DNA from 3 places in the Priestia sp. YIM B13490 genome. Region 2 is predicted to be linked to each of the others. Evidence: riboswitches for the same ligand, from Rfam matches in the RefSeq annotation. Region 2 holds a riboswitch; each other region holds the start of a gene.

What was found. Region 2 has a riboswitch for cyclic di-AMP ahead of ACFX4R_RS24155 (Na-translocating system protein MpsC family protein). Riboswitches for the same ligand answer to the same signal wherever they lie in the genome.
Region 1: linked by a shared signal. The riboswitch ahead of ACFX4R_RS26815 (glutamate/proton symporter GltT) and the one ahead of ACFX4R_RS24155 (Na-translocating system protein MpsC family protein) in region 2 are both predicted to bind cyclic di-AMP.
Region 3: linked by a shared signal. The riboswitch ahead of ACFX4R_RS01145 (potassium channel family protein) and the one ahead of ACFX4R_RS24155 (Na-translocating system protein MpsC family protein) in region 2 are both predicted to bind cyclic di-AMP.

Annotation. Positions count from the first base shown of each region.
Region 1 covers NZ_JBHZOT010000018.1:29,417-36,039, forward strand. Annotated here, with positions in the region: gene thiC (phosphomethylpyrimidine synthase ThiC) at 1-684, opposite strand, end outside; TPP riboswitch at 798-912, opposite strand; gene ACFX4R_RS26805 (hypothetical protein) at 994-1,284, opposite strand; gene ACFX4R_RS26810 (undecaprenyl-diphosphate phosphatase) at 1,742-2,566, shown strand; cyclic di-AMP (ydaO/yuaA leader) riboswitch at 2,840-2,979, shown strand; gene ACFX4R_RS26815 (glutamate/proton symporter GltT) at 3,086-4,345, shown strand; gene ytvI (sporulation integral membrane protein YtvI) at 4,559-5,590, shown strand; gene ACFX4R_RS26825 (DedA family protein) at 5,751-6,356, shown strand; gene ACFX4R_RS26830 (EcsC family protein) at 6,381-6,623, shown strand, end outside.
Region 2 covers NZ_JBHZOT010000012.1:10,349-16,971, reverse strand. Annotated here, with positions in the region: gene kdpB (potassium-transporting ATPase subunit KdpB) at 1-584, opposite strand, end outside; gene kdpA (potassium-transporting ATPase subunit KdpA) at 617-2,290, opposite strand; gene kdpF (K(+)-transporting ATPase subunit F) at 2,339-2,416, opposite strand; cyclic di-AMP (ydaO/yuaA leader) riboswitch at 3,043-3,185, opposite strand; cyclic di-AMP (ydaO/yuaA leader) riboswitch at 3,433-3,584, shown strand; gene ACFX4R_RS24155 (Na-translocating system protein MpsC family protein) at 3,712-4,089, shown strand; gene ACFX4R_RS24150 (cation:proton antiporter) at 4,399-5,670, opposite strand; gene ACFX4R_RS24145 (potassium channel family protein) at 5,951-6,604, shown strand; gene ACFX4R_RS24140 (TrkH family potassium uptake protein) at 6,621-6,623, shown strand, end outside.
Region 3 covers NZ_JBHZOT010000001.1:223,169-229,791, forward strand. Annotated here, with positions in the region: gene ACFX4R_RS01125 (S1C family serine protease) at 1-1,212, shown strand, start outside; gene ACFX4R_RS01130 (peptidyl-prolyl cis-trans isomerase) at 1,209-2,111, shown strand; gene ACFX4R_RS01135 (Lrp/AsnC family transcriptional regulator) at 2,386-2,841, opposite strand; gene ACFX4R_RS01140 (carboxymuconolactone decarboxylase family protein) at 2,962-3,420, shown strand; cyclic di-AMP (ydaO/yuaA leader) riboswitch at 3,536-3,680, shown strand; gene ACFX4R_RS01145 (potassium channel family protein) at 3,805-4,464, shown strand; gene ACFX4R_RS01150 (TrkH family potassium uptake protein) at 4,468-5,787, shown strand; gene ACFX4R_RS01155 (YjcZ family sporulation protein) at 6,114-6,194, shown strand; gene ACFX4R_RS01160 (YjcZ family sporulation protein) at 6,382-6,468, opposite strand.

The DNA.
Region 1 (6,623 bases), on a different contig from region 2:
TGATAAATCCATAATTGTATCGGCTCCCCAACGCGTTGCCCATGTCATTTTTTCTACTTCATCTTCAATAGCTGAACGAATAGCTGAATTTCCGATATTAGCATTGATTTTCACGTGGAATTTGCGGCCGATAATCATCGGTTCGCTCTCAGGGTGATTGATATTATTAGGGATAATGGCACGTCCTCTTGCTACTTCTTCACGCACGACTTCAGGATCCATCTGTTCACGAATAGCGATAAATTCCATTTCGGGCGTGATGATTCCTTTTTTCGCATAGTGCATTTGCGTTACATTTTGATTTTTTTTCGCGCGCAAAGGTAAACGATTAGTGATAAAGCGCTCGTACTGATCTCTTGGATCACCATCATAATAACCGTTATCCTGTGGCTGAACCGTACGGCCTTGATATGTTTCTACATCGTTTCGTTCTGCAATCCACTTTTCGCGCAGAGCCGGTAATCCTTTTTGTAAATTAATTTCATAACAGGGATCTGTATAAACACCACTCGTGTCGTATACACGTACGGGATTATTTTCTTCTTCCCCAAAAGATCCTGTAGTAGGAGACTGATGGATTTCACGCATAGGCACTTTAAGATCTTCTCTGGATCCTTGGACATATACTTTGTGACTGTTTGGAAAAGGCTTTTTCATAGAAACTGATACATTTTGTTTTGACATTACATATTCCTCCGGTTTCGCATAAAGTGTAGCTATACCGAACCATAAAAAAATCGGGTTCTGTGATAGACAGAACCCGATGGAATAGGCGAAAAAAGAATAAACATATACTATTCTTTTCAAGACTACTTCCCTCCGCTGGTATAACCCAAATCAGGTTCAAAGGGTTAAAGAGTTTTATAGCACTCTTCTCTCAGTCTGAGCTATCAGACACCCCTAGTAGAAATAACATTTAAATTATTCAATTTACGGCTTAAGTTTACCATCATTCGGTAAAAAATCAACCCTTAAATAAAAAAAGCTAGACAATCAACGTTGTCTAGCAGCATCGATTGCAATCACAATAGCTGTAATAATGTGCATAACAAACCCTAAAAATGGAATCCAAGCAACCAGTGAAGTAACAATCCCTAGTATGTTTCCATACGCAGATAACCCTCGTCTATTAGCTAAAATGAGTGTGATAGCATGAAGAATAAATCCAATAAAAAGAGGAGTATAACTAAAGCCCATAACAATCCCCGCGCCAATTAAAGGAATTCCCAGCAAGGCTTCATACCCAGCAGTGACCCATTTCATTGTACGTACATTTCCATTCATAGTAAAAAGCCTCCTAAAAAAGATACTACTATATACGAGAAAAGAGAGAAAAAAGTTTCAAATTACTTAGGGGATATGTCGTATAAGCAAGCACTAGTTGATTAAAATGATAGATGACAGTAAAGGGGATGGAAAAAACATAATGATTTAGTCATTTTTTCACACTAAAGAAAAATAGTCTAGATGATTCATTTTTAGCTAAGGACCCGGAATTTATACCGAACATAGCGACTGCTTTTTAAAACAAATAAAAGCTGATATCTTGTTTTTTGGTTATAGCATGTAGGGTTTTTATTACAAATTATTAAAGATTCTTATCTTTTTGCAAATACACATTGTATTTCATAGTTTTAACAATTATGATAAAAAAGCAAGTGTCAAAATAGGAAAATAGTTGAGCATGGAAAACGAAGCGATAAGCTTATTAATTTGAAAGAAAGGCAAGGTATATAGCTTTATGTGGGAAATTATTGTAGCAATCATTTTAGGGATTGTAGAAGGTTTAACAGAGTTTGCTCCTGTTTCGTCAACTGGGCATATGATTATTGTGGATGACCTGTGGTTAAATTCAAAAGAATTATTTTCATCTCCCGTAGCTAATACATTTAAAATTGTTATTCAGCTAGGGTCGATCTTAGCAGTAGTAGTTATTTTTAAAGATCGTTTCATTAATTTATTAGGATTGGGAAAAAAGCCAGCCGCTCCAATTGGACCGACAAATCGTTTGAATTTAATGCAAGTAATTGTTGGTCTGTTACCCGCAGGAGTGTTAGGTCTTTTGTTTGATGATTACATTGATGAACATTTGTTTTCTTTAAATACGGTGCTAATTGGCTTAGTAGTCGGAGCTGTATTAATGATTCTAGCAGATTTGTTTGGACCTAAACGTCCGCGTGTAGAGACGGTGGACCAAATGTCTTATGGACAAGCACTGGGTATAGGACTGTTTCAATGTATTGCTCTTTGGCCAGGTTTTTCTCGTTCAGGCTCCACGATTTCAGGAGGGGTTCTTCTTGGAATGAGCCATAAGGCAGCGGCAGATTTTACATTTATTATGGCAGTGCCAATCATGGCAGGAGCAAGTGGACTTTCATTGGTTAAAAACTGGCAGTATTTCACATCAGATGCACTACCGTTTTTTATTGCTGGTTTTATCAGCGCCTTTATTTTTGCGCTGGTGTCTATTCGCTTTTTCCTGAAATTAATTAATCGTATCAAATTAGTACCATTTGCACTATATCGAATTGTGTTAGCAGCTATTCTATATTTTGTATTTTTATAAAATAAACATGCGTGTTCTTTAGTCCCTTAAACTTCTAATAGAGACTCAAAGAGCAAGAAAAAGCTATTGCAACATTGCAATAGCTTTTTTGTATAAATATATATTATCGCCTTTTGAAAGCGTTTTATAAACATGGGTATTGACAAAACGTGTCGAAAAATAGTAAATTAATATTTGTGCAGTATAAAGTTAAGTAAAAGTAAGACTTCTGTTTAGTTTTATTGACTGTAAAAAACGTATGACAACGTATAGATCGTTTTAATTTTATAAAAACTGAATAATAAGCTTAATCGTATAGAGCGGGGGAATCATTATCGGCAGTAAAGCTGCCTTGGGGTGAATCCTTACAAAAGGTAGGAAACTCTCAATTCCGAATCCGACAGTTAACCCCGTTTGCTTTATTGAGAGAAAGAGCCCAAAATAGCGTAAGTAAAAGGCTGTTCTTTCTTAAGAATAGTCTTTTTTTGTTTTTTCAGAAAAGTATATACAAATGTCATACATCTTTGGGGAGGTACATCTATGAAAAAAATTCGTTTTGGTTTGGCTACGCAGATTTTTACCGGATTAATCCTCGGTGTTCTTGTAGGGGTAATTTGGTTTAACGATCCGCGTGTAGTAACATACCTACAGCCGCTAGGAGACCTATTTTTAAGATTAATTAAGATGATTGTTATTCCAATTGTTATCTCAAGCTTAGTCGTTGGAGTTGCAGGAGCAGGGAGCGGCAAACAGGTCGGAAAGCTCGGCGTTAAAACCATTCTCTATTTTGAAATTATTACGACTTTTGCAATTATAATCGGTGTATTGGTTGCTAATATTTTTCATCCTGGGCAAGGTGTAGACATTCATTCAGCACAGAAGAGTGATATTTCACAATATGTTGAAACATCCAAACAGCAAGAAGGAAAGTCAGTGGCTGAAACTTTCTTACACATTGTTCCGACAAACTTTTTCCAGTCAATTGTTGAAGGAGATATGCTAGCAATTATCTTCTTTACAGTGTTATTTGCACTAGGAGTAGCGGCAATTGGGGAAAGAGGAAAGCCAGTTGTACAATTCTTCGACGGTGTTTCTCACGCAATGTTTCACGTGGTAAACCTTGTAATGAAAGTGGCGCCAATTGGTGTATTTGCTTTAATTGGTGTAACAGTTTCAAAATTCGGCTTAGATTCACTCCTTTCATTAGGAAAGCTTGTTATCTTAGTTTACTTAGCGTTAATTTTCTTCCTACTTGTTGTATTAGGAGGAATTGCGAAATGGGCAGGAATTAACATTTTCCACTTATTCCGCTATATGAAAGATGAACTGTTGTTAGCATACAGTACATCTAGCTCTGAGACAGTTCTTCCGCGAATTATGGAAAAACTTGAAAAGATGGGCTGTCCAAAAGCTATCGTATCGTTCGTTGTACCAATTGGTTATACATTTAACCTAGATGGTTCCGTTCTTTATCAAGCGATTGCAGCGTTATTCTTAGCGCAGGTGTATGGTATTGATTTAACGATCGTTCAACAGCTGACGCTCATTCTGGTATTGATGGTTACATCTAAAGGAATGGCTGCGGTGCCAGGAACATCATTTGTTGTATTACTGGCTACTCTTGGAACAATCGGCGTTCCGGCAGAAGGATTAGCCTTCATTGCTGGAGTAGACAGAATCATGGATATGGCACGTACGGTTGTTAACTTAGTAGGAAACACACTAGCAGCAATTGTGATGTCTAAATCTGAAGGCAAATTTGACCCTAAAAAAGGTACAGAGGTCATGAGAGCCGGCTAATTTATAAATTAAAAAGCTACTTATTCTATTCAAAAAATTAGAATAAGTAGCTTTTTTCATAATAATTCCTTTATTATTATGGAAATTGACCCTATAATATGTAACATCAGGTATAAATATATCCAAATTTTATTCTTACATAAAAGCAGTCACTGGTTCCTTTCTTTATCAATAAATATAGAGATAGCTTAGCTAGTTGGGGGATAGTAGAGTATGTGGAAAAAGCGAATATGGGTCATCGCCTCGATAGTAATCGTATGTTTGTTAATCCCTTACAGTTTACCGATTGTGTTTGCTTTATTAACAGCATTAGCGCTTGAGGGTATTGTTCAAAAATTGCATCAATCTTTTAAAATGAAGAGAGTCTACGCAGTGCTTATGACCTTCATTTTATATGTTGTTTCGCTCATACTTATTGGATTTTTTATTGTTCGGACAATCGTTACGCAAGTGGTTGCTCTTTCAAAGATAGCGCCTTCCTTTGTAAAAGAAATCTATGAAACCGCGATTTATCCAACTATTATTAAGTGGAAATACTATTCAAACGCTCTTCCTACAGAAGTGATTTCTTCTATCGAGCGCACGCTTGAAAAAACCGTAAATTCATTAGATTCTCTATTAAAAAGTACCGTGGAAATCATCATTAGCTTTGCTGCTACTGTTCCTGGGTTTCTACTAGAGTTTCTTATTTATTTAGTAGCGCTTGTATTTATCAGCCTTGAGCTGCCTGCTATTAAAAATAAAATTAAGTCATTTTTAACAGAAGAAACGAAATATAAGCTACAAGTTGTCATCACTCAGCTTATCCAAGCGGGGGTTGGTTTTATTAAGGCACAAATTATCTTAAGTGTCATGACGTTTGTAATGGCTTATGTAGGGCTTTGGCTATTAGATGTTCCGTATACCGCGCTGCTTAGTTTATTAATTGTAATTGTCGATATCTTACCAATCCTTGGGACGGGCTCGGTGCTCGTTCCATGGGGGATTTTTGCTCTTACGCAAGGGCATGACTCATTAGCAATCGGCTTATTTATTCTATTTGGAGTCATTACGGTAGTAAGACGTGTAGTAGAACCAAAAGTATTTTCTACAAATATGGGTATTTCACCTTTGGCTGCATTAGTTAGTTTGTACATTGGATTTAAACTTTTAGGCTTTGTCGGATTATTTTTAGGACCGGCTTTAGTTATTTTATACGATGCTCTTCGTAAAGTAGGTATTATTCAAATTAACTTTAAACTATAAAAGCGCTGGATAAAACTAGCGCTTTTTTTTATTGAAACTTTTGTAGTACGTAATACGTAAAGAGGGAAAGGAAAAAACTATGCCGCGTTGGTTTTTATCTATCAATCGGCTAAATTATAGTTTTGCAGTCTTAGATTTAATGACATGAGGAGGAGAATTTTTGTTAGAGTCGGTTTTACTTTCTTTAATTGAAGCGCTAAAACAGCTCTCTTATTTTGGCGTAATTCTAGCATTAACGTTTGAGTTTGTCCCGGCAGAGCTTGTTTTACCTTTAGTAGGGTATTGGGTGTACCAAGGTGATATGAACTTGTATCTGGCTATCCTTGCAGGTACAGTAGGCGGTGTTTGTGGACCGTTGACTCTTTATGCACTGGGACGTTACGGTGGACGACCGCTGGTTTTAAAATATGGAAAATACTTTTTGGTGAAAGAAAAAGAAATTGACGCCGCCGATCGCTTTTTTAATAAGTACGGCAGCGGGGTTGCTTTTTTTGGACGCTTTATTCCAGGAGTGCGCACGGCTATCTCTTTTCCGTGCGGGATGGCAAAAATGAATGTATGGCTGTTTTCTATTTATACATTTGTGGCGATGCTTCCAGTAACGGCTATTTACGTATATTTAGGATATAAGTTAGGACCTAAGTGGAAAGAGGTGGGGCCGATTGTGTCTCAATATATGCAGCCTATTGGAATCGGAATTGTTGTTTTAATTGCACTGTTTTTTATCATTAAATATGTGCGGAATAAACAAGTAGGGCAGAGCTGATAAATCGAGGAAAAGAGTGAGGATATGTCAGAGTATGAGCAGTTAAGAGTAGAGTTACGAAAAATTGAAAAGTGGGAGAAAGACCAAAAAGGACTTTTTTTCTGGGAGCGGCTGGCTCGTTTGCCTTTTTCAGCTTTAGATAAAGTAACGCCAAAGTTCATTCATCAAAAAATAGAAAAATTATTAGATGAAATTGCTAAGTATGTTGATAATGGAGGCCAGTATTTAGCTAATACGTCTGCCACGCTAGAAAAAGCATCAGCACAA
Region 2 (6,623 bases):
GATTCACCAGGATCGGTTTGAATTTTAACAATAATATAATCGGAAACTACTCTTGTCCCTCCAGTTACAGAAGAAAAATCGCCACCAGCTTCTTTAATCACAGGTGCAGATTCACCTGTAATAGCTGATTCATCGATAGATGCTAGACCTTCAATAATTTCACCATCAGAAGGTATAATTTCACCTGTATCTACACGTACAATATCTCCTTTATGTAATGATGTAGATGAAACTTCCTTGTAAGAACCGTCTTTTTGTCTTACTTTCGCCATCGTTTCTGATTTTGTTTTTCGTAGTGTATCTGCCTGAGCTTTACCTCGCCCCTCGGCAAGTGCTTCAGCAAAGTTTGCAAACAATACGGTAAATAAAAGGACTAGAAAAACAGCCGTATTGTATCCGCGTCCAACTGTACTCACGCCAAAGATATCTGGTTTAATGGAGAGGATAAGTGTAATTAAGGTTCCGACTTCTACTACAAACATAACAGGATTTTTAATCATCACTAATGGATTCAATTTTTTAAATGCGTCTATAATTGCTTGAAAGATAATATTCTTTGATACTGGTTTATTCTCAATCGCCATAAGGCATCCTCCTTATTTGTTACCGTTCCATGTTACTGAAACATTCCTAAATGTTCTGCTATTGGCCCTAGTGCTAGTGTTGGGAAGAACGTCAATGCCCCCACAACTAGAATGATGACTACTAGGATAACAGTAAACAAAGGCGTATCGGTACGAAATGTTCCTGAAGTTGAAGCAACAACCTTCTTAGTCGCTAATGATCCAGCAATTGCTAACATGGCAATAATGGCAATGTATCGCCCAAATAACATAACTAAACCAATTGCCATGTTATAAAAGTTTGTATTCGATGTAAGACCTCCGAAAGCTGAACCATTATTGGCAGCTCCTGACGTAAAAGCATATAAAACTTCTGATACTCCATGGAACCCTGGGTTCAGGATTGAAGCAATTGACTCTGGGCGAAATAAGGCCATTGCTGTCGGAACAAGGATAATGACAGGATGTATTAATATGGCGATAGAAGCTAGTTTTATTTCTTTAGCCTCGATTTTCTTCCCTAAAAACTCAGGTGTACGACCAACCATAAGTCCACAAATAAATACAGAGAGTATGACATAAAGTAATCCGTTTAATAAACCTACCCCTTTCCCCCCAAATACGTTATTTAACATCATTTGCGCTAACGGGACGAGTCCACCAATTGGAGTTAAAGAATCGTGCATATTGTTAACAGATCCAGTCGTAGCTGCGGTGGTCACAGCAGTAAATAAAGCTGATTCTGAAATCCCAAAACGAACTTCTTTACCTTCCATATTCCCGTGTACGCCCAGTGCATTTAGTGTTGGTGTACCGTTATATTCAGCAATAAAAACAACTGTAAGAAACGTTATAAACATAATGCCCATTGTTGCAAATACAGTCCATCCTTGTCGTTTGTTTTTAATCATAATCCCAAATGCATATACCAATGCAGTAGGCAATAGCATCATACACAGGATATGAATAAAGTTGGTTAATGGGGTTGGATTTTCAAACGGATGTGCGGCATTTGTACCAAAGTATCCACCACCATTTGTTCCAATATGCTTAATAGATTCTAATGCAGCAACAGGTCCTCTTGTAATAGTTTGTTTAACGCCTTCTAGTGTTGTAGCATCAGCTGCACCATGAAGTGTCTGAGGTACTCCTTGAAAAACCAAGAATAAAGCTACAATAAAAGATAAAGGCAAGAATACACGTATAATGGAACGCACTAAGTCAACGTAGAAATTTCCAAGATTATCTTGACGAGCTACTAAACCACGAATGAATGCAATAGCAACAGCAAATCCTGTGGCTGCTGATGTAAACATTGGGAATGTAATAGCAATCATCTGTGACAAATACGAAAGTGAATTTTCACCACTATAAGCTTGCCAATTAGTATTTGTTATAAAAGAAGCTGCTGTATTAAACGCTAATGGTGAAGACATATTATCTATTCCATCGGGATTTAATGGTAAGTACTTCTGCAGTCTAAAAACTATATACATCAACATTAGCATGACGAAGTTAGAGAGTAACACGGCAAATACATATTTTTTCCACCCCATTCTCTCTTTTTCTTTTATTCCAATTAGCCGATAGATGAATCGTTCTACTGGTCCGAAAAGACGGTCTAATCCTGTTCTTTCATAATCAAATACTTTCACAAGGTAGACGCCTACTGGCTTTACTAGAAGACCAATGATAAGTAAAGTCACGACTATCTGTATGAGTCCCATAGTCATTTTTATTTTCCTCCCACTTATTGTTCATTCTCTTTAATTTCTTTAAAACTTCTCAGGCTTAATGAGTACGTATAACAAATAAATAATCATGACTACTCCAATGATTGCTGGTATGAGCATATCAATATCCTCCTTATGCTTTCTCACAAAATAAAGTAAATCCCCAGAAAAGAGCAAAGGTTGCAACCAAAAGTCCAATCGTAACAAAGTCGTTAAACACTTCTATCTCTCCATTCTTCATTTCTCTTAATTTGTTTAAAAATAAAGTAACCCTATAAATCTAGTAAATATTCAACGGTCCATTGTTTTTATATATAAACGTATTTTTTTCAGCCCTACTTCCTTCCAAGCATGTATTTATCTAACTGGTCATTATCTTGTTCTTCTGCTTACTTCCCATACAAATGTGAAACAAACCTAAGAACAAAAAATAGACCAATGCCTACTTATCTCCCTGTGGAATGACAAAGAAACCAATAGGTAATAAAACTACATCTTTAGAGATAAAGATATAGCAGTCCTATTATTCTTTAGACAATCCAACTGTGGAAGAAAAGTATTCATTGGTCTACCTAATGCCTAGCTAGCATAAAGCTCTCTTTGCATTCTGTCTCCCTGTTCTTTTTCTAACAGACAGCTGTATTTAATTTTTGAGCAAACAAAAAAGACCTGCAATACATTATCGAACAAGCATTTCATTGTTAAAAAACAATAAAAAGCCCTCCGAAATAAATAGGCGGTCTATTGACCTCCTTCGCTTTAGCCGACGAAGTTAGCTGACGGGTAGGATGGCGAAAGAGTAATCTCATCCCTTCTACAATCTGTAGAATTAACCCCAATTGATTGGTTCCTCCGTTCCTGAATATTCAGGACTAGGCCGATATTCTTCTTTAATTTGATGCCTTGATTATACGACTATAAATTTTGCTTGTAAAGAGAGAGTTGAAAAAAATTACGTAATCTTTTTAAAATTAAAAATGTACCTTATGATAACTATTTATTTTTTATTTTATTTACTACTATTAAACTTATGACATGCTTCTCTATAATATACTTCCTCTCTCTTAAAAAATAAAAATTCTCCTTTACAATTTCAATATAATTAATTATTATAATTGATGTTTTAACAAAAGAATTAGCTTGAATCGCTGAATCTTACTCGAAAGAACGGGGGAACCAAAAATAAAGTGGAATTAATCCATATGGGGTGAATCTCAATGATTTGAGTAAGGCAACTCTCATGCCCGAACCCGTCAGCTAACCCCGTAAGCGTTTGAAGAGAGATTGTTCCTGATTGTGTTTTTAGAGACTACAGTTTATTTCAATGTATCTAAAATCCACAAAAAGAGTCCTCTTCTCGGGTCTTTTTTATTTTGTTTACTAGTATAAGAAAAAGGAATTTCGGAGGGAAAACTGTGGGACAATCTAAGAAAAAGCTAGAGACTGAACTAAGTGAGGCATTTATTAAGTTTCAAAGGGAACTAATTGGTCGCGGACCGCAAGAGGCAAAGACTTACATTGTAGAGGATATGATCTTGCTCCGATTCAAAGGAGTTTTGACCGTCGAAGAAAAACACCTTATCAATCATGATGTAGGGAAAGGACTTGTTAAGAAAATGAGACAAGTTCTACGAGAAATGTATAGTGAAGATTTTAAAGAAATTGTTGAAAAACATACTGGTTGTAAGGTGTTATCTAGTCATAGTGATACTAGTACAAAAACAGGTGAACGAATTGAAGTATTTGTTATGGATAAGAATATAGCCAAATTATTTGGTAATTCGAAAGGTTAAATCGTATTTAATCTTTTCTGTGGTTCTGGTGTGAAATTCCCAAGACAATAGCAAGTAATCTTAAAGTTTTAGGTACAATGGTATTACTACAACTCCCGATAAAATACTATTACATTATAAAATACTATTACATTGTATTGACACACTCTCAGTTTTAAACTAAAGCTGAATAATATAACTCTGTTTCTTGTCTATTTATAGATAAAGCCCATCTCAATAAAGGTATGGGCTTATCTTTCAAAAATGTCCATATACAAACGGTGTGCAGGATTAAGCAAAGTAGCAGATATAAAACTACCTCATTTTGGTTCAGGTAGTTTCTTCTGAATTAGTTCTATGTATAGGTGTTTTCAAAATAAGCCCTAGCTTTTTGGCCACGTAACCAGTTGTACTGGCTTGTATAAGAATCGTCACTAATATAGCAATAAAGGTAACAGATGAGATCTCATTTGCATATTTAATATTTGCTGCCACAATCATTCCTGAAAGAGCTGCCGGAATAACGCCTGTCTCACGAACCCAGAACATAAAGACAATCTCATTCCAACTCCACTTTGCTTTCCGATCGGGTAGTGTACATAGTAAGACAGTAAGTGGTCTTGCAACAAACATAAAGACGAGAACGATTAGTATCCCCTGAAGCCAAAATTGACCTAAGATGTTAAAGTTAACTTGAGTACCCAACAACATAAAAATAAGAGTTCTCATGATTAAAGTTAAGGTTTCTGAAAAGTGAGAGATCGTTGAATTCGTTTCATCTGAAATATAAAGACGAAAAAGTGGTTGAGAATTCCCTAAAACTAGGCCTGCTGTAAAGGTCGCCATAAATCCACTTGCTTCAATAAGCCCAGCTGCTAAGTAAGCGCTAATGGCCACAACTAGACTTACAATGGTATTATATTTCTGCAAAAGTCCCCACCTATGTTCGGAGATTAAAATAGAACCTAGGAAACCTATGATGGCTCCAATTAAAATTCCTCCTCCTGCTTCACGAACAAAACTCCATACACTTGAAGAAAATGATAATTCTGTTTTTCCTAGAATGACACCTAGTAAGGTGAACGTTAAAATAGAGCCTGTTGCATCATTAAACGCAGACTCACTTTCTACCGTTTGTCTGACTTTTTCTCGAATAGTAATTTGTTTAAAAACAGGCATCAACGTCGCTGGATCTGTTGATGCAATAACAGATGCGAGTAAAAAGGCATATAGGATCGGCACATCCAATAAATAAAATGCGGTAAAGGCTACAACTGCTGCTGTTACCACTACTCCTACTATGGATAAAAGAGAAATAGTCACCCATACTCTTTTCAATATCGACAATTGAATCGCGCTTCCACCCTCAAATAGAATTAAAATAGAACCTAAGACAATAATGAATTGATAGGCTACAGAATTAATTGGTGCTGTTATTAGATGTAAGACGGATGGTCCAAGCAAGATTCCTACAATCATAAAAAGTGCTACATCAGGAATCTTAATATGCTCTGCTACTTTCATGGCTATTAAACCAAATAGAAACACCATCGTAATCATATATAGTTCATGTTGAACAATATTCATAACACTAGCTTCCATCATCTCTCCTCCTTTGCTTCTTTCTTATACCTCTTAGGTTGCACATTTGAACTTAAAATAATAACGAATCATTCTTCTGAGAATATTTATAAGGCTAAATGAGAAATTTAAGATATAAGTTTCATTTATCTGTTTACTCTTCTTATACAAATATTTATATTCTGATAAAGGGATTTACTAGAAAATTTAAAAGCTTAATAAAAAGAAGGATTGATCCTTTAATTCGCAGTTTATATTAGTTTTTCATTCTTTTTTTAGAATTACGAAAGGAGGAGAAAAGATGAAAAAGCAATTTGCGGTACTTGGGTTAGGAAACTTTGGAGGTACCTTAGTAGAAGAATTCTCTAAAATGGATGTCGAAGTGATTGCCGTAGATAAAGATGAGGAAGTGGTAAACAAATATGCTGATAAGGCTACATATGTTGCACAAGCAAATGCTATTGATGAAAATGCTTTAAAAGCTATTGGTATCTCTAATATTGATTATGCCATTGTTTCATTTGGAGACGATATTGAAAACAGTATTCTCGCTACATTATTATTGAAAGAACTGGGCGTCAAAGAAATTTTGGTCAAGGCTGCCAATCATTATCATCAAAAAGTGTTAGAAAAAATAGGTGCTAATCGTGTTATTCAACCTGAACGCGATATGGCGAAGCGTCTCGCTCACCACATTGGATCTGAAACAATTATTGATTACATTGAACTGTCTCGTGATTATAGCTTGGTTGAGATTATAGTTTCACGTAAACTACATAACAAAAATTTGTTTGATCTAGATGCACGAGCAAAGTATGGATGTAATGTTATTGGTATTGAAAGAGAAAACAAGATGATCATTTCCCCTTCTGCTCATGAAACAATTTTAAAAGGTGACAAATTAATTGTCATAGGTGATAATCAAGGTTTAAAACATTTTGAAGAAAACGTTTAATAAAGGAGGGTTTATGATG
Region 3 (6,623 bases), on a different contig from region 2:
CGATACGATCAGTATCAGCCTGCGTCATCATCACAGCCTCCAAGAAGACGCTTATTTCCAGTGATTGCATCTTCTATCGCCGGAGCAGTACTTGGAGGAGGAATTGTGCTATACGGTGCTCCGCAGCTGGGGTTAATGGATTCAGCTGATACGCAAACAGCGAATCAAACAACGCAGACTCAAACGGCAACAACAACGAGCACAACGCCTCGAACAGTAAGCACAACCGTGAATCAGTCAGATCTTGTTTCAGTTGTAAATAAAGTATCAGCTGCTGTTGTAGGCGTGAACAATATTCAACAGCAAACAAATCCATTTTCTGGAGATACCCAAACGCAAGAAGCAGGAACGGGTTCCGGTGTTATTTTCAAAAAAGAAAATGGAAAAGCATACGTTGTGACCAATAACCACGTTATTGACGGCGCAAGCGAAGTAGAAGTGTCACTTTCAAACGGACAAAAAGAAAAAGCTAAGATTGTCGGAGCTGATGCGCTAACGGATTTAGCGGTGCTTGAGATGTCTGACAAAAATGTTGAACAAGTGGCGAAGTTCGGGAAATCATCGGATTTAGTAGCGGGTGAAACGGTGCTTGCAATCGGAAATCCTCTTGGTGAACAGTTTTCTCGTACGGTCACACAAGGTATCGTGAGCGCAGCAAAACGCTCTGTCCCTATTTCAGAAAATTGGAACGTAGATGCAATTCAAACGGATGCGGCGATTAATCCAGGAAACAGCGGCGGTGCACTTATCAATTCTTCCGGTGAAGTAGTCGGCATCAACAGTATGAAAATTTCAGAAGACAATGTAGAAGGCATCGGCTTTGCTCTTCCAAGTGATGAAGTGCAGCCGACGATTGAACAGCTGATGAAAAATGGGAAAATAACGCGTCCATATATGGGGGTAGGTCTTCAAGATGTAGGTCAGCTTTCAGCTGCAACAAAACAAAACCAGCTAGGCCTAACAAGCGATACGTCTGAAGGAGTTGTCGTAACGACGGTTGAACCATTCTCTTCTGCTTCTGATGCAGGTTTACAATCAAAAGACGTGATTGTTGCCATCGATGGAAACGAAGTCAAAACATCCAGTGATTTACGTCAATATCTATACACAAAACGTAAAGTAGGAGACACGGTAAAATTAGACGTGTATCGAAATGGAAAAAAACAAACTATTTCTCTGAAGCTTTCAGAACAGCAGGATAACAATGGATGAGTTCAACACCGTTAAAGCTGCTGCTAGCAGTATTAACAGCGTTCGGATTTTTAACCGGCTGCGGAGGGAAGCATTCAAACACGATGTTTCCTTCTGTAGAAATTAGTCAGCTATCTTCTACCAAAGAACTGGAAGCGTATGAGGGAGGCAAGGTGACAGGAGCTGAATTCAACCGTTTTTTAGCCGTTGAAGGGTTCTTAAATCCAGATGCTCCTCTAAATGATACAAGCTACCGCAAAGAGTTATTGCGGCAGCTTGTTATGCAAAAAATCTTAATTTCCCATCTAAAGACAAGCGATAAAGTACAAAAACAAGTTGAGGATATGTGGAAGCAAATTAAACGCTCATATGACGAGGATACAAGAAAACAAGGTTATGAAGTGTTAAATATTCGTTCCAGTGATGTAACCAACCAGCTAACGAATCAGTTTAAATTAGAAGAATATTTCCGCAAACAAATTACGTCTGATGAACTAACTGCTTACTATAAACGTATTGAAAACGATCTAACGCGCGTATCTTTTACGCAGCTGGCTTTTTCCACTTTACATGATGCCGCTGCCGCTGCGGCTGAACTGCAAAAGGGAACATCGCTTCAGGACGTTCAAAAAAAATATGCTGAATTCCAGACAGTGAGCAAAATAGAGAATGCTGATAATCTAAAGCTTTCAAGTCTATCTCCTTCTTTTATAGATGTTTTAAAAAAACAGCACATCGGAGAGAGTAGTGAGCCCATTAAAATGGGTAAAGTTTATTATATTCTTATTTTAAAACAAAAAGATAAAAAAACGGAATCAGAAGTCAAAGAAGAAATGATGAAAGAACTTGTTTTGAATCATATCAACCGGTATATCCAGGATCAACTGCCAAGGTTTCACGTGACGTTCAGCCTTAGGTAGTTTCCTTTTATATAGATTGATTGTTTTCAAAAAACAAGCAGGTAAAAGAGCTTTCTATTAATAGAGAGCTCTTTTACATTTTTAAGTAGACAGAAATGCCGGCACCTGATAAAATGAAGTTGTAAAACTTTCATTATTCGGAAAATTTATACCCTCCAGCTTTGGAGGGTTATTTTTTATGCTGTTGGACGAATAAAAGAGGCTGGGACAAAAGTAGTGTAATGGAAAGAAGATCCGAACGATGATTCGTTCGGATTTTTTCGTTACGTTTCAATCACTTTTCATCTTTTAAATGACTCAATAATGCAGGAGCCATCTCTACGTGAGAAAGGGCGATGTGTGAAATCGTTTTGGCATAAGGTGTAATTTCGTTAATAAATTGTTCGAGTATGTGCAGGTGAGGAAGCTGAAGCTTTGTAATAAAGCAGGCTTGCCCGGCGATGCGTTCACAGAATAAAGCGTAGGGATACTGAGAAATAAATCGTTTAAAACGCTCGTGCTCTCCGTTTTTCATCGTTACTTCAATAAAACACGACACGGGCAAATGCAGCTTTTCATAATCAATATCAATCGTATACCCTTTTATAACGCCAAAGCTCTCTAGCTGCCTTACTCGCTCTGCCACCGAAGGAGGAGACAAATTAATTTGTTTTCCTAGCTCTCGTAAGGAAAGGCGGCTGTTTTGCTGCAGCGCCTGCAAAATCGATAAATCAATTTCATCAATTTTCAATTGAAAACCTTCTTTCTCATTAACGTTTCATTTGATTAGTAATAGTCGATAAGATGTTTTATATGTAATCTGAAATTTCCATTTTTCTTACTATAATAATTAAAAAGGAGTGAGTGAAAAATGGCAAGAGTTTTGTTAGCAAACGAAGAGGGAACAAATTTTGAAAAAGCATTGAATTTAATTCCGCATGTAAAAAGATTGTATGATGAGCTTTACGACACGCTTTGGAACAGCGATATAGTAGAAAAAGAGACTAAGGAAAAAATAAGGCTTTATCTAGCAGGTGTTAACGGCTGTGAGACGTGTATGAGCATGTCATATGTAGGCGATGAGACGCTTAATCAAAAAGTGTTAAGAGAAAAAGAGCTGGAAGAAAAAGATCGCCTGCTGTTTCGATTTATTGATGTATACCGGGTGCGTCCAAAGGAGTTGACGGATGCTGATATGAATCAATTAAAGAAATTTTACAGTGATACGCAGCTGTTAGAGCTTTTAGCTGTTATTAATTTATTTGATCAATTTCACAAAATGATTGTCAGTTTAGATTTATACGATTTTTGCAGCTTGCAGGGCAAGTGAGGTCTTCCCTAAAAATATCTTGACAGACAAAATCCACAGGAGTAAGATAGCTTTCGTGAAGTGAAATGTATCATGAATCGAATCGATTATTCTAAAAAATAGATCATAGACATTTGAATAAAAATCGCTTAATCCATTACGGAGCGGAGGACCCATTATTTACGCACATATTGTGCTCCGGGGTGAATCCTTAAAAAGGTAGGGTTACTCTTAAAACCCGAACCCGACAGCTAACTTCGCAAGCGTTTTGAGGGGGAAGAGTGTGAAAAAACACAGGAGCCTTCCTGTGTTTTTTTGCGCTTTTTTTAAGAAAAAGATGTAATTTTTTAGAAAAAGTATAAGCTAAGAGAACACACAGCAGTTGAAGAAAGGAATAAATACATTATGAAAAAACAGTTTGCTGTATTGGGATTAGGTCGTTTTGGAGGCAGTTTGGTTGAAGAGTTTGCTAATCTGGATGTGGATGTGCTCGCTATTGACCGCAATCAGGAGGTAGTAAATAAATTTAGCAACTCAGCTACATATGTTGTGCAGGCGAATGCAATTGATGAAGCTAGCTTAAAGGGGCTAGGTATTCGCAATGTTGATCATGCTCTTATTTCGTTTGGGGATGATATCGAAGCGAGCGTGCTCGCAACGATGCTTTTAAAAGATATGGGCGTTAAGCAAGTATGGGTAAAAGCAGTAAATATGTATCACCAAAAGGTGCTGGAGAAAATAGGAGCGGACAAAGTCATTCATCCTGAGCGCGATATTGCTAAGCGTATTGCTCATCACGTGGTGTCAGAAAAGATCATTGATTACATTGAACTGTCAAAGGATTATAGTATTGTCGAAATTGTGGCCTCTAAGAAACTTCATAATAAAACGCTGTTTGATTTGAACATTCGTGCCAAGTACGGCTGCAACATTATCGGCTTTCAGCGAAAAGACGGGGAAATGGTGATTTCGCCTACCGCGCATGAAATAATTGAACAAGGAGATATGCTAATTGTTATCGGACATAATCGCGATTTGAACCGTTTTGAAGAAGAAGGAGTTTAACTTATGAAAAAACAAATCATTAAACTCACCCCTCCGCAGCTGCTTGTCTCCATTTTTGGCGGAGGAATTATTATAGGTGCTCTTCTATTGATGATGCCTGTTTCTACTACTGAGCCCATCCGGTGGGTAGACGCCCTTTTTACGTCTACTTCCGCGATGACAGTAACCGGCTTAGCTGTCGTAGATACAGGTACGCGTTTTACCGTCATTGGTCAAACGATTATTATGCTGTTAATTCAAATAGGCGGTCTTGGCATTATGTCATTTGCCGTGTTGATTTTTATGATGCTAGGTAAAAAAATTGGATTTAAAGAGCGTATGCTCGTTCAGCAGGCATTAAATCAAACGAGCATCGGCGGAGTTGTCCTGCTAGTTAAAAGACTGTTTATCTTTTCATTTTTAATTGAGTTTGTTGCACTTATCTTTCTAGCGATACGCTGGGTTCCGGAGTTCGGATGGTCTAAGGGGCTGTTCTTTAGCTTGTTTCATTCGATTTCGGCTTTTAATAACGCAGGGTTCGGACTATTATCTGACAGCCTGGTTCAGTATGTAGGAGATCCCATTATTAACATAACGATTTCTTTTTTGTTCATTATCGGTGGATTAGGGTTTACCGTCCTTGCAGATATGTGGGTAAAAAAATCCTATAAAAAGCTAACGCTGCATTCGAAAATTATGATCATCAGCACGTTTGCGATTAACGTGGTTGCCATGCTTTTTATTTTTTTCTTGGAGTACAGCAATCCACATACGCTCGGAAGTTTGTCATTAGGAGACAAAGTGTGGGCATCTTATTTTCAAGCTGTAACGACACGTACAGCAGGTTTTAATAGTATCGATATAGGAAGTTTGCATGATTCCACTATATTTTTAATGGTTATGTTAATGTTTATTGGTGCAGGAAGTGCTTCAACAGGAGGCGGTATCAAACTCACGACGTTTGTGGTGATTATTTTTTCTGTATGGGCATTTTTACGAAGCCGGGAAGATATTGTGCTATTAAAGAGACGACTTCTTCCTCTTCACGTGTTTAAGGCACTAGCCATCACGATGATTTCAATTATGTTTGTATTTGGGGCCATTTTCCTGTTAAATATTTCGGAAAACCTGCCGTTTGTAAAAATTATGTTTGAAGTTGTTTCTGCATTTGGAACAGTAGGTTTATCGATGGGAGCAACTCCTGAACTTTCGTACTTTGGACGCGTGATTATTATCTTTATCATGTTTTTAGGAAAAGTGGGGCCATTAACGCTTGCGTTTTCATTATCTAAGCAAAAGCGTGAAGCCGTTCGTTATCCAAATGAAGATATAATGCTGGGGTAGAAAAATCGCCTTCGATGAGGCGATTTTTTTATATTATTTATACGTTCAAGACATATAAGAGGTTACGCACAAAACAGTTGCGATGAATAAAAAGAAGGCAAAGACAAGAACAATGGGCAATTTAGAATGTCGGCGCATTAAAGGCCCCCCTTTTTTATAGTAAAAAAATCTCTTACTATATATAACGAAAGAAACAAAAATATGATTCACTTTTTTGACGAAATTTGAAGGTTTTTCTCGTTAAAAAAATCCGCACCCCTGTCCTAAACATTTTGCCAAGCTGTTGCATACACTAAAAGCAGATAACAGGAAGTGAGGGATGGTACGTGGGAAAACAAAATTTTGCGTTAATCGTTGTGTTATTTGTTTTACTTGTTATTGTAGGTGCGTCTGGCTTTCGCTTTTAAACGTTAACTTTATTTGCGCATAACCCCCGTCAAAAAGGGCATACTAGGCGGAAGTAAAAACCAAAAATTTCTTCAATATTGCCGAACAATGAGTTCCTCTACTCATTCATCTAATCGGTATGTAGCCATGCGAAAGCATGGTTTTTTTTGAAATAAGAGGATGAATGATGTTCATCCCCTCTAAAAATTAGTAGTAGCAAGAACATCCTACGATTACTAATAGAATAAATAAAACAACGATAAATGAAAAACCAAAACCGCCTTTTGCGCCCATATGTGTAACCTCCTTTAATAAAATTCTCTATATCCTATGTACTAATTGGGTTAAGTGATTGAGAAATTTGCCTATTTTTTAACGGTAACGATCTTTTGAGAAAAATGAAGAACACTTACTTTTTTCATTTGTGCAGAAATCCTTTATGATAAAGA